Regions from separate parts of the Paenibacillus sp. FSL K6-1558 genome, predicted to be linked through region 2. Evidence: riboswitches for the same ligand, from Rfam matches in the RefSeq annotation. Region 2 holds a riboswitch; each other region holds the start of a gene.
What was found. Region 2 has a riboswitch for cyclic di-AMP ahead of MHI38_RS16795 (C40 family peptidase). Riboswitches for the same ligand answer to the same signal wherever they lie in the genome.
Positions count from the first base shown of each region.

Region 1: another riboswitch for cyclic di-AMP. It lies ahead of MHI38_RS26445 (C40 family peptidase); the one in region 2 lies ahead of MHI38_RS16795 (C40 family peptidase).
Region 3: another riboswitch for cyclic di-AMP. It lies ahead of MHI38_RS03825 (3D domain-containing protein); the one in region 2 lies ahead of MHI38_RS16795 (C40 family peptidase).

Region 1 covers NZ_JBBOCV010000001.1:6,070,336-6,074,563, forward strand. Annotated here, with positions in the region: gene MHI38_RS26425 (xanthine phosphoribosyltransferase) at 1-209, shown strand, start outside; gene MHI38_RS26430 (hypothetical protein) at 308-637, shown strand; gene MHI38_RS26435 (hypothetical protein) at 756-974, shown strand; gene MHI38_RS26440 (carboxymuconolactone decarboxylase family protein) at 1,157-1,486, shown strand; gene MHI38_RS26445 (C40 family peptidase) at 1,625-2,089, opposite strand; cyclic di-AMP (ydaO/yuaA leader) riboswitch at 2,095-2,226, opposite strand; gene pelA (pectate lyase) at 2,603-3,556, shown strand; tRNA gene MHI38_RS26455 (tRNA-Leu) at 3,758-3,842, shown strand; gene MHI38_RS26460 (carbohydrate-binding protein) at 4,035-4,228, opposite strand, start outside.
Region 2 covers NZ_JBBOCV010000001.1:3,892,709-3,896,936, reverse strand. Annotated here, with positions in the region: gene MHI38_RS16805 (M1 family metallopeptidase) at 1-555, shown strand, start outside; gene MHI38_RS16800 (hypothetical protein) at 566-1,420, shown strand; cyclic di-AMP (ydaO/yuaA leader) riboswitch at 1,714-1,851, shown strand; gene MHI38_RS16795 (C40 family peptidase) at 1,855-2,325, shown strand; gene MHI38_RS16790 (GNAT family N-acetyltransferase) at 2,688-3,185, shown strand; gene MHI38_RS16785 (c-type cytochrome) at 3,335-3,691, shown strand; gene MHI38_RS16780 (4a-hydroxytetrahydrobiopterin dehydratase) at 3,806-4,099, opposite strand.
Region 3 covers NZ_JBBOCV010000001.1:922,023-926,250, forward strand. Annotated here, with positions in the region: gene lpdD (prenylated flavin chaperone LpdD) at 1-283, opposite strand, end outside; gene MHI38_RS03820 (polysaccharide deacetylase family protein) at 438-1,256, shown strand; gene MHI38_RS03825 (3D domain-containing protein) at 1,388-2,059, opposite strand; cyclic di-AMP (ydaO/yuaA leader) riboswitch at 2,062-2,258, opposite strand; gene MHI38_RS03830 (amino acid ABC transporter ATP-binding protein) at 2,444-3,166, opposite strand; gene MHI38_RS03835 (ABC transporter substrate-binding protein/permease) at 3,153-4,228, opposite strand, start outside.

The sequences.
Region 1 (4,228 bases), 2.2 Mb from region 2:
ACATTATTGCAAACGGAGATGCAGCCCGCGGCGTAATTAAAATTATTGAGCGTTCCGGCGCAGAACTTGTGGGATTTGGTGTTGTGGTGGAGAAGAGCTTCCAGGCTGGTGCTCGCACCATCCGTGAACAAGGGATTCCAGTAGAAGCTCTTGTACGCATTCGTTCACTGAATAATGGCACCGTGCAATTCGACGATAATGAAATGTGACTTTTTGAAGGAAATTGGGCCTAATTTTTGAAGTATGACTTTGCATGGCCTTAGATTTCCTTTATAATGGGGTTATGTTAGGGAGAGGAGGCAACACCATGGGGAACCAACCGGCAACAGAACAATTCTTTATTGATAAGCTGGCGGAATCGAAAGTTCATTTTGAACGTGCCCTGGATTGTAAACATACGGAATTCGATGACCTTTATCCCTATATGATTGAACATCCTCAATTTTTCTGGTACAAACGCTATGTTGCCTGGTCAGAATTACTGACGATTGTAGGCTTGTGTGAAGAGTTGTCCTTCTCTTGGAAAGAACAATTTACACCGCACCAAGTAGAGTACCTTGAAGAACGTGTGATGTCCGCCAAAGTGCTTGATTTTTGGTTCGAGAAGAACGACAGCAAAGAGCACGCGCAGCGGTAACTCTCAGTCGGGACATTTTTTTCGAATGACATGACAGTCCAATACAGTCACGTGAGACCTAAATGACTTTTCATTTAGGTCTCTTTTTGTAAAGAAATTTGAGTATAGGAGTTATGACATGATTAGTGATACAGAATTGGATGCCCTGCGTTTGTCAGGGGAGAAGGTAAGAGTAGTGCGGGATGAACTGGAGTCTAATGATGTAACGGGCATCGTGGTAGCCTGGGATGATGAGCAAGTACTTATTCGCAGGCAAAATCGCCGTGTTGTGAAGCTGGATCGGTCTTACCGTTATCAGCTGTTCAGTGAGCCTCGTCAAAGTGTTTTAAGTGAATAAATGACATGAGTGCTTAGCTTAACGGATTCACGTTACCGGAAAGCTCCTTCAAAGAGAATGTCTGCTACACCAAATGTTTGGAATTACCATCAGGATCAGGCATATTTGCGACGCACGCGAGAGAAGATAGGTACAGTGGAACAATTCGCTGTATTTACAGCCGAAAGGGTGTGTTGCAAGTCATGACATTGATGAATGATAAAGTTCATGCGTATAAGGATCAGATTGGCGCATTAAGCGACGTTCTCCCGGATGTGGTGAAATCATATCATGAGTTTACGGGAGAGTGCTTCCAGCCGGGTGTGCTTGACGCCAAAACCAAGCAGTTAATTGCGCTAGGTATCGGTTTGTTTGCTAATAACGAAGTGTGCACGTTCTATCATGTGGAGGAAGCCCGGTCCAAGGGAGCGACCGATCAGGAGATCATGGAGACGGTAGCTGTTGCTGGTGCAGTGGGCGGCGGACATGCTCTGTCACAGGGAGCAATGAGGGTGCAGAAGGCGCTCCATTAGTGAATGAAGTAAAACAAAAATTAACAAGGTCATACACCTCTTTAATAGAGGCGTATGACCTTGTTTTTTTATAGCTCATCTTTACTTTCTTTACTGTAAGGAGGTAGCCAAAGGCTACTCCCCGTTCTTTAAATTCAATTAAAGTTTACCCAACATTTTGTTATACATAAATTGACCTGTCACCCGTCTTGCGGTTACATAACGATCACTGAAATACGGATTGGACAACTTGGTGATGCTGACACCTTTGCTGCTGGAGGCATGTGCGAATTGACCTCCACCGATGTATACTCCTGTATGTGAGATGCCTCTACCTGTTGTGTTGAAGAAGACCAGATCTCCTGTACGAATGCTTGCTTTGGAGACAGGTGTTCCGGCTTTCGCTTGTTGTTGCGACGTGCGAGGGAGCTCAATGCTATATTTGTTGAAAAGATATCTCATAAACCCGGAACAATCGAAGCCAGCCATGGTTGTGCCGCCCCATTTGTACGGGATGCCTGTCATATTGTTAACCATCGTATTAATTGTGCTTGCCTCTGTGCTTGTTGCCCCGGATGTAAATAGTACAGCAGCCCCAAAAATGGAAATAATCAGTTTTTTCAAAATCAATGTTCTCCCTTCGATGCCTACGGAGTTAGCTAAGGGTTCGGTAGAAGGTTCCCTATATTTCCTATGTATAAGAATAATTCACCCAAAATGGTTCCCCCGTTTTCAATCCTGAAACTCGGCAAATGAATAATTAAGTTTTTGTAACTATTTGAAACTATATTGCATAAATGCGTAATTGTCAAACCTGTTTAAAGGTGTTCATTTAGCCTCAATGTTAGCGGAATTATCGATTTTAGTTATCATTTTGTTGAAATTAGGGAGTTAAAGATTACAAAAAAGTCATTTGTGTTTCATATGAGAGAACTTGGATAATAAACAAGATTGTTATGAGCTAAAAAGGAAACCATTCTGTTTAACAAATTTTTTTGGTTTGTTGCATATATTGACAAAAATATATTTATTGCATATTATAACCATATTAAATACATAATTTGTATTTAAATTGTTTTCATTGGAATATATGTGATAAAGGTAATCAAATTTGTGAATGGGGGAGAGTGTTGTCGAGTGAAAGCAAAAAAATTAGTAACATTTGTACTGGCGTGTTCTATGGTATTCTCCGTAGCGGGAATGGCTATCCTTCCTGTACCGACCGTATCGGCAGCTGATGCTTCCGGTACAACGGCGAGTATGTCCGATATCTTAAAGAATCAGCGCCCTGATGGAGGCTGGAGAAAAGATTACAGTCAGACGTCAGGTGAATGGGCCAAATCAACGATCGATAACAAAGCTACATACTCAGAAATCAGAAGGCTAGCAAGTGAATTCAAAAAAACAAATGATCCGCGATACTCTGCTGCAGCGGTCAAGGGCATCAACTTTTTGCTTAATATGCAGTATTCCAATGGCGGTTGGCCTCAAGTCTATCAAAGTTCCGGCTATCATAAACATATTACCTATAATGATGATGCGATGATTAATGTGATGTACATGCTTGATGAAGTCGCAGGACGTAAGGGGAACTTCTCCTTTATCGACAGTTCTCTTGCAAATCGCAGTAAAAATGCAGTTTCCAAAGGAGTCGATGCTATCCTGAATACCCAGGTGGTATCCGGTGGGAAGTTAACGGCCTGGGGACAACAGCATGATTCCAGTTCACTTAGACCTGCGGGAGCCAGAATCTATGAAGTGCCTTCATTAACGGCAGGTGAAAGCGTGAACATTGTGAAGTTTCTGAAAACGAGACCGGCTAATTCAAGAATCACTGCATCTATCAAAGGTGCCGAAGCCTGGTTTAATAAAGTGAAAATTACAGGATATCGGTATGAGAGAGCGAATGGGGATAGCCGAATTATTGCTGATTCCAGTGCATCACCGATTTGGGCACGTTTCTATGAACTCGGTACGGACAAACCGATCTTTGTGGGACGTGATGGCGTTGTGAAATATAAGCTGAGCGATATAGAAAAGGAAAGAAGAGGCGGTTATGCATGGTACGGCAACTGGCCGTCCAAGCTATAGAAAATTGTTTATTTAACCAATTTTCTAATAAGTCCACTACTTACGGATATATAAGCTTAATCTGAAGCAGGCCTGATAAGTGCGAATCGGATACATATCTGTTTCGCACTTATTTGGTGATGAATAGATGTGTTGACATGTTAAACTACGCGTGGTATATTAATTCTTGTCGCCGATATTAGTTGGAAAGATACAATATATGCGGTCGTGGCGGAATTGGCAGACGCGCACGGTTCAGGTCCGTGTGGGCTAACCCCCCGTGGAGGTTCGAGTCCTCTCGACCGCATTAGATAGAAAAAGACCTCTTAGCAATAGCCTAAGAGGTCTTTTTCTATCTAATGATATAAAGAACAATCAACAGTCTTTAATTACAGTATTGTCTCAAAATAGACGAGTAGAGCAACTTAGGTCTATTCCACATGGGAGCTTGGCTACTTTTTGCCCAGCTAAAAAAGAAAAAGGTTTAGAATCAGATAACTTATGATGCTGCTGTCACCGTAATGTTATCAATGTTGGGTCCCTCTGTACCTGTTGTTACGATTCGGAGTGTATTCGTACCTGAATTCATAGGTACTTGAATTGTTTTTTCACCCCAAGTAGACCAGCTTCCTGTTTGAGTAAAGGGCTCATTACTGAGTACTTTTGTGCCATTAACATAAATATCTAGAGTCC
Region 2 (4,228 bases):
GGCAAACTGGTGCTACTCGGCATTGAACAGCAAGTCGGAGCGAAGACCATGGAACGAATCCTTTCGACGTATGTAAAAAAATATCGTTTTAAACATCCTGCAACGGGTGATTTTCAAAAGGTGGTTGAGCAAGTCACCCGCACCTCCTGGGCGGATTACTTTGACCAATATGTCTACCGGAACGGCATGGCCGATTTTGCTGTAGAGAAGATCAACGTTTCTTCTATAGAGAAGGACGGCAAAAAAATGTACGAGTCCTCTGTCACCATTATCAAAAAAGGCAGTGACTTTCCCAAGGTTCCTGTTCGGATTGCGTTTGAGGACGGCCATATCGTAACCAAACACTGGGATGGCCGCGAGGAGCGCGTCACCTATAAACTGACATATACATCTCCTGTCACCTGGGCCATGACTGACCCTTTGTATGACATCGTGCTCGAAAATCGCCATATGAACAATTTCCTGAGAACCGGACTGGACGAGCAAGTCAAATCCCGCTGGAACATGAGTGCTACGAAACTAATTGAAGCCATATTCGGAGGTCTGTCATGGTGAGGTGGAGACAGTGAAAGCAAAAATTCGTGAAGGCTGGTTTCTTGTCCGTCAGCATATGTTTATTGCCGCACTCTTGTTTATCTATCAATTAACTTGGGGTTATTTCATCTACCGGTTGGTTCAATCGGCTGTCGTTCCTCTATTACTACGTTATCCAACGGATGATGTCGGCGAGCTAAGCACACTTTTATTTAAAATGGAAAGCCAGCTCAGCCTGTCCGGTCCGGAGGTCCAGCGTTATCTGTGGATTTTGGGCGGCATGTTATTGCTTCGCCTGCTGATCAGTCCACTTATTCAGGCCGGGTTACTCTACTCCCTGCAACATTATCAATCTACTGAAGAACGCATTCCTTTTATTCGGGGCATCAAAACGTTATGGAAACCCATGATATTGCTACACACGATACGTACCTTTCTCATGTTCTTGCCTGCATACTGGCTTCTGCCCAAATTGTTTTCTACAATAATGGACAGTTTTCATTCTCTTCATTTATTACTTCCCGGCATTCCATATGTAGCAGGCTGGATTATTTATGGCTGGATTGTACATCATGCAGTGCTCTACATGCAGTTTGGTATTTCTGACCCGGAAGCAGAAGGGCGAATTCACGGGACGCTCAAGGGACTGTGGATTGCTGTGCGCCGCATCTTTGCTGTCATCGGCATTGCGCTGGTGCTGGGAGTTGTGCATTTAGTGGTCTTTGGTGCATTCACTTCCGCTTCCTGGTTCTTGACAGGACTATCCGGATTAATCCTGCAACAATCCTATCCGCTTGCTCGAAGCCTACTCAGTATGTGGAAAGTATGTAGTCATTTCCGTTTATGGCAGTCCACATCTACCAGACATGAAAATCATATACGTTGAACTAAAATGTTACACGCCGTCTGAGATCGCTTTCAAAAATAAAGAAATGTTACCATCTTATATTAAACATTTCATTGGTTATTACGTATAAATACGCAAACCTCGACCTTTCCCCGTCAAAGGTCGAGGTTTTTTTTGTTAATTTTACTGCTAAACGTTGCCAAAGTACTAAGCCTCTGGTACAATAAGCGCAGTGAGTTTTTAGTAACAACTTTGTAATCTTTAAATCCTTATTTGTAACAACTTTAAATTAAATCCTTAAAATTAAATTTTCTTTTCATTTTTCAGGTGCATAACTAGCATAGCCAAATTCCTGGCACCTGGGAAGCGGGGGAACCAGTTATGGGTGAATTGATCTTGAAACAGAGGGATCATAGGGGACCTTCAACCGAATCCTTAAGCTAACCTCGCAGGCGTTGGAAGGGGTATATCACTTGTTTAAGAAGAAACTGACCGCAGCAGTACTTAGCCTCACATTTGCATTATCACTTGGAGCAGGCAGCGCATTTGCAGATTCTAAGATGGATAAAGTAATTGATTCAGCAATGGGAACTACATACAAAAGCGGAGGAACAACGCTTGACGGTTTTGACTGCTCCGGATTCACACGGTATGTATTCGACAAATTAGGTATTGATTTGGCTCGTCAATCTAGCTCCCAATACGACATGGGTGATTCCGTATCTCGCATGGAGATGAGACCTGGAGATCTGGTGTTCTTCAACACAACAGGTAAAGGTATATCACACGTAGGCATTTTTGTAGGAAGTGGCAAGTTTGCACATTCTTCTTCTTCCAAAGGTGTAACGATCAGCTCTTTGAGTGAGAACTACTGGGCTAACCGCTACGTTGGCGCTAAACGGATCATGAGCACGGACGATTATGAGTCACTGGCCCTTGACTAGGTACAAGCTGTAATCAACATGATGTTGGAACCATGTAACTCTACTGTAACGAAATACGAAGTATAAACAGAACCGCCCGGTACATTCTCCGCAGGAATGTATCCGGCGGTTTTTTTATGCTTTCTGACTCTGTGTAGTTCCCGATGTTGCAAGTCATGGTGTGTATGTGAACTAACACGTTCGCCTGCTTTCGTTTGTCCGTGCCCTTATCATGTTTTTACCCAGCCTGTTATAATATAAACGGAATGATCACGACTTTTGTTTCAATTTTTATTTGATCATATGAAGACTTGCCTAATACACAGCTCTTTTGTAGAGTGAACAATGATACGGATATTGAAGAAAGGAGCATGCACTGTTATATGAAGAATGAAGCCTCTTTGATACTTCATGTTGTACCGATGCAAGAAGAACATGCTGAACTTATATGTGGCTGGAAATACGCCCCACCTTACAATATCTATAGCTGGCTTCCTTGGGAACAGATGAAAGTACTCGAAGTCGAGTTCGGTGATGCACAGCTCAGACAACAACAATATGCCATTATCCTGGATCAACATGACCAGGTTTATGGGTTTGCACAATATTTTCCGCTCCAGCATGTCACACGAATCGGTCTCGGTATGCGCCCCGATCTGTGTGGTCAAGGTCTTGGTAAAGCATTCGTTACTGCGATTGTACAAGAGGCCATCCGCCGCAATCCATCCAATGAGATTGATCTTGAAGTGCTCACTTGGAATAACCGTGCCATTCAGGTATATCTGAAGAGCGGATTTGTCATCCAGGATACATATGAACGCCAAACTCCTAGTGGTTTAAAGCCCTTCCATTGCATGGTTTATGAAGGCCCAAGAGAGTAAACTCACGATTAAATGGTTTCAATTTGTCTCTCTTTTGTGATTAGTTCAAAAAATTACCACAAAATGCTATGATGTAACGACGGCTTCCGTTATAATGATAGGGATTAGTTTGAGTTAGATGATCTTTCATTCTGGAGGGGACATAAGGGATGCACAAATGGATCATGAGCGGGGTATTTTTTGCAGCATGTGCTTTAGCTATTGTTTTAATGTTTACGCTTCCAGGTAAAGAGGAAGTGGAGCAGGAAGCCAAACCAAGCATGCCTGAAGTGGCTATGGATGCTGGACAGGCTGAGACGTTAGTGAAAGCCAACTGCATTTCCTGTCACGGCGATCAGCTTCAAGGTGGCGTAGGCCCAGCTCTTGCAAACATCGGTAGTAAGGATGATGTGGAGAAAATCTATTCCACCATTGTCAAAGGTAAAGGTGGCATGCCTTCTTTCAAAGGCAGACTGCAGGACGAGGAAATTGCCCACATCGCGATGTGGCTGGCAGAGAAGAAATAAGCATTTTTGCGCGCAAGGCATCAAAGAGGCTCTCCATCCTCCCGTTAGGGAGGCAAGAGCCTCTTTTGGTATGCATGACAAACATCATCCTGCAGACGACGTTGGTGCAGATTATTATGTTCTCATTTTCTCAAAAGCTTCGTTGTACTGCTCTGCTTCTTTGATGTCTACCGATGTAATGCCACCTGCATCCCAAGACGTAAGACGCAGTGTAACCGTTGTATAATCAATAGTAATAAAAGGGTGATGATTGAATGCTTCCGAAATCGCAGCGACTTCATCCACAAAAGCAATCCCTTTCATATAGTTAGAAAACACAAATTTGCGGACAATCCACCGTCCCTCTTCCAGCTCCCAGCCTTCCAGCCTTCCCAGATGAGCTTCGACTTCCTCTTGCGTAAAAACCATGCGTTATCTTCCTCCCCATATGATGAGACATCGCGGACTTACATCCACATGACCATCGGCACCTTTACATGCTGCCCATACAGCCTAAAAGGCAGGCCACCGCCCAGCGGCGCCTTTTTCATGAGTATC
Region 3 (4,228 bases), 3.0 Mb from region 2:
CGATCTCGTCGATCTGCACTCGTGTAATGCTATCAAAATGTATGCCCATAATTACGGTTACCGTAACTTTCAATTGCAGTGCCGCCTTGCGGGCTAGCCGCTCACATAACTCTTGTTCCTTGTGTCCCGGGATATGTACCGTTGTTCCACTAACCCGATCATGGTCAACATAGAATGTAGCTACAGCCCCGATATGAGCTTTACCACCCGTAACCAGAAATACCTTGTCCTGTCCTGCCTCAAAAACCTCTAAACGAATGGATTTCAAATCATATGTACTCATCGTCTCTCCACCTATCCTTCTCTATATGTTATATATGGTGGAATTATGGCTTTCATGACCTGATGATGCAATGAAACTTCTCACACACGCATAAAAGAAACAGGCAACGGGCATACCATAGAGAACGCAATTTTGGAAAAAGGAGGCCGTTAACATGCGAATACGCCTCGTCATGCTCGCACTCGTTACTATTATATGTTCTGGGGTTTATACAGCTCCTTTAGCCCCTGCGCCTGTGTCTGCTGCTTCATCTGAGGAACCTTCTTCAACCCTCAGTGATACACCGGCGTCTGGGTCAGATGTTAAAGAAGAACAGTTGACTCTAGGTCAACTTCGTCAGAAATACGCGGATACGTTCAAAACCAATGGCCCTTCCACCAAACAAGTTGCGCTGACTTTTGATGATGTACCTGATCCAAGATTTACACCGCAGGTACTTGATGTATTAAAAAAATATAAGGTTCGTGCTACTTTTTTTGTTGTTGGCAGCCGTGCGGAGAAACACCCGGACTTGGTGAAACGGATGGTGAAAGAAGGACATATCGTTGGCAATCACAGCTACAATCATCCTGAATTCAGCAAATTATCAATGACTGCCTTTCGCAAACAAATATTACATACCGGCGATATCATTCACCGCCTGACGGGGTATACGCCCAAAATGATTCGTCCTCCGTATGGGGACATTAACGAAGAACAGTTGAGATGGGCTGCAAAACAGCATTACAGCATCGTGAATTGGAATGTGGATTCTCTCGATTGGAAGGGACTAGACAAGGAAAAGGTAAAACATAATATTCTCACCGCGGTGAAGCCTGGTTCCATCGTATTACAACATGCTGGCGGCGGTACAGGTTCGAACCTGAAAGGTACTGTAGAGGCTTTGCCTGAGGTTATTGAGGAATTGCGAAACCGAGGATATGAATTAGTTACATTGGACGAGATGCTTAAACTGCCAAAAGAGAAACAATAATTGAAAGAACAGGGTGTCCCTCTACGTCGTCATGAATTATGCCTATCATGATTACGCAAGAAAGAACACCCTGTCTATTAATGCTCAATTCAACTTATGACCTCACATCCATAAATGAGAGGGTTTAAGCCTTATTTTAAAATGTACAACTCAATATCCTGAAAACCAAACGAACTAACGAACTGTTTGCTTCCAGGGATAAAGATGTCAATACGATTTCCCTTGATCGCGCTACCTGCATCCAAAGCCGTTGCTACGAAAGCCTGTTTCGGCAATCCAGGGTGTGTATGCCCTGTCACTAGTACCTTGGTTCCAAAAGGGATAACCTTGGGATCCACTGCGATTGTGCCGAGTTCGAGCGGGTTGCCAAAATAATCAACGGGGCCCCATCCACCATTCTCGGAAGCATCCGCGGAATACGCTGTTGCTTTAACACTAAGCGTTTTGCTGTAGTCGAATGTTTTCCCCCAAGCCTGTACCACTTTATTATCTGTATTCACGTCCAGGCTTGCAGCAGTCACCGTTTTTTCCTGCGACTTCGCTTGAACTGGTGCCGCTTCTACTTTGTTTTCGTTACCTGGGATTGTAATTTTCAAACCACCATAGATGTTATAAGGTGAGATGTCTTTATTCGTTTTAATTAATGTGTTCATATCAACGCCGTATTGCTTGGATAAGGTGAAGAAGGTATCCCCTTCTTTGGCCACATGAACGGAATCCGCGTGAGCCGGAACGGCTTGAATGAATAGAATGGATGTCAGTAGTGCGATGGCTGTTTTGGCTAAACGTTTCTTGTTATGCATGGTCTTCCTCCCTCATGATGCCTGCGAAGTTAGTTGTCGGATTCGGATGGAGGAACCCACCCTATAGGCTGTACGTGACATGCTGAAGCATTATGTATTCCTAATTCACCCCAAGCAGCATATTTCTCAAATCATTAACTATGTCTGCATTGTTACGTCCCCCGCACTTCCGCTTCGGAAGTTTCGGCAGTCTTGAATATATCACAAATTTGTAACCTTAAGCTGTAGTAAATGTTTCCATTTGGCGTTTTAATTCATTTTACAGGTAACAGAAAAGTTACTTTTTCAGCTCTACCTTTTCTGCAAACAACAAAAAAGCGTCACCGGATCTTTCGATCCGATAACGCCGTTATTCATTTGATTCTATATACGGAATGGCATGAATTAAAGTACTTTTGCAAGAAAGTCTCGCGTACGCGGATGTTTTGGCGCACCAAACACTTCATCCGGGGTACCTTCCTCAACGATGACGCCGCCGTCCATGAACAGAATGCGGTCTCCCACCTCACGCGCAAAACCCATCTCATGCGTTACAATGACCATCGTCATTCCGCCTTCAGCAAGACGTTTCATGACTTCCAATACCTCTCCGACCATCTCCGGATCAAGGGCCGATGTAGGCTCGTCAAACAGCATCACATGCGGCTGCATCGCGAGTGCTCTTGCAATGGCAATCCGTTGCTTTTGACCACCGGACAGCTGGTTAGGATATACATCTTTTTTGTCCGCCAAACCGACTGTCTTCAGGAGATCCTCGGCAATTTTGTTGGCCTCATCCGTGGATTGTTTCTTCACCTTGATTGGAGCAATCGTTATGTTTTGCTGCACCGTTTTATGAGGAAACAGATTAAAATGCTGGAACACCATGCCCATCTTCTCACGTGTAGCATTGATGTTATGCTTCGGATCGGTAATCGAAACACCTTCGAAATCGATCTGTCCCGATGATGGCTGTTCCAACAGGTTCAGACAACGCAGAAATGTACTTTTACCCGAACCGGAAGGACCAATAACTACAACGACCTCACCTTTGCCGATCGTTACGTCGATGCCTTTCAGGACATCATTTTTACCATATGATTTGTGTAATTGTCTAACGTCTATCACTTGCACCCAACTTCCTTTCCAATCGTCCGAGCAGCTTGGACAGAATAAATGTCATCACAAAGTAAATCGCTGCCGCAATAATGAACGGGTTCAGACCCTGGAATGTGAGATTTTTGACTACACTTGCTTGATACATAATATCCACCATACCGATGACCGAAATAATGGATGATTCTTTAATAATCGTTACGAACTCGTTACCGATGGCTGGCAAAACGGCCTTGAAGGCCTGTGGCAGAATAATGTAACGCATCGCTGCGCCTCTGCCCATACCAAGTGAACGGGCTGCTTCCAGTTGACCACGATCAACGCCTTGGATACCGGCACGGAAAATCTCGGCGAGATACGCACCGCTGTTAATGGAAAGCGTCATAATCCCTGCTTGAAGTGCTGAGAAGTTAATGCCAAAAGTTAGCGACACCCCGTAATAGATAATCATAAGTTGTACCAGCATTGGCGTCCCGCGGATCACCTCTACATAAGTTGTACCAATCCAGCGAAGAATCGCCATATTATGAAGACGGAACAGGCAAATAATCAGACCGATGATGACCCCGAATATTACGCCTAGCGCTGACAACAGGAGCGTGTAACCGATACCTGTTGCATATAAGCCTTTGTATTCCCAGAACAATTGAAAAATGTTTTGAGATTTATTGACTTTGTCAGCCATCAGGAGACTTGCTTCTGTAACCATCTGGTTGATCTTATCTTCGCTTTTCAAGCGGTCCAAGGTTTTGTTTACAGAGGCTAATAACTCCGTATTGCCCTTACGAATCCCGACAGCGGCTTCAGCCTGTTCTTCGTCAGGAACTGCTGCCGCAAGACCGATAATGTCATCCAGGTAACCAGCGGCTACGGTATCTTCTACAATAGCTGCGTCAACGCGTTTCGTTTGCAGTTGTAGCACGATGTCGGAGATTTTATCCAGTGAAGTCAGCTTTGCACCAGGAATCTTCTGTCCGATGGTTTCTTGAATGGATCCCTTTTGCACGCCAATCTTGACATTTTCCAGTGATTTCATGTCCGGGTATTTGTCTTTGTCGACATTACGAACCATAA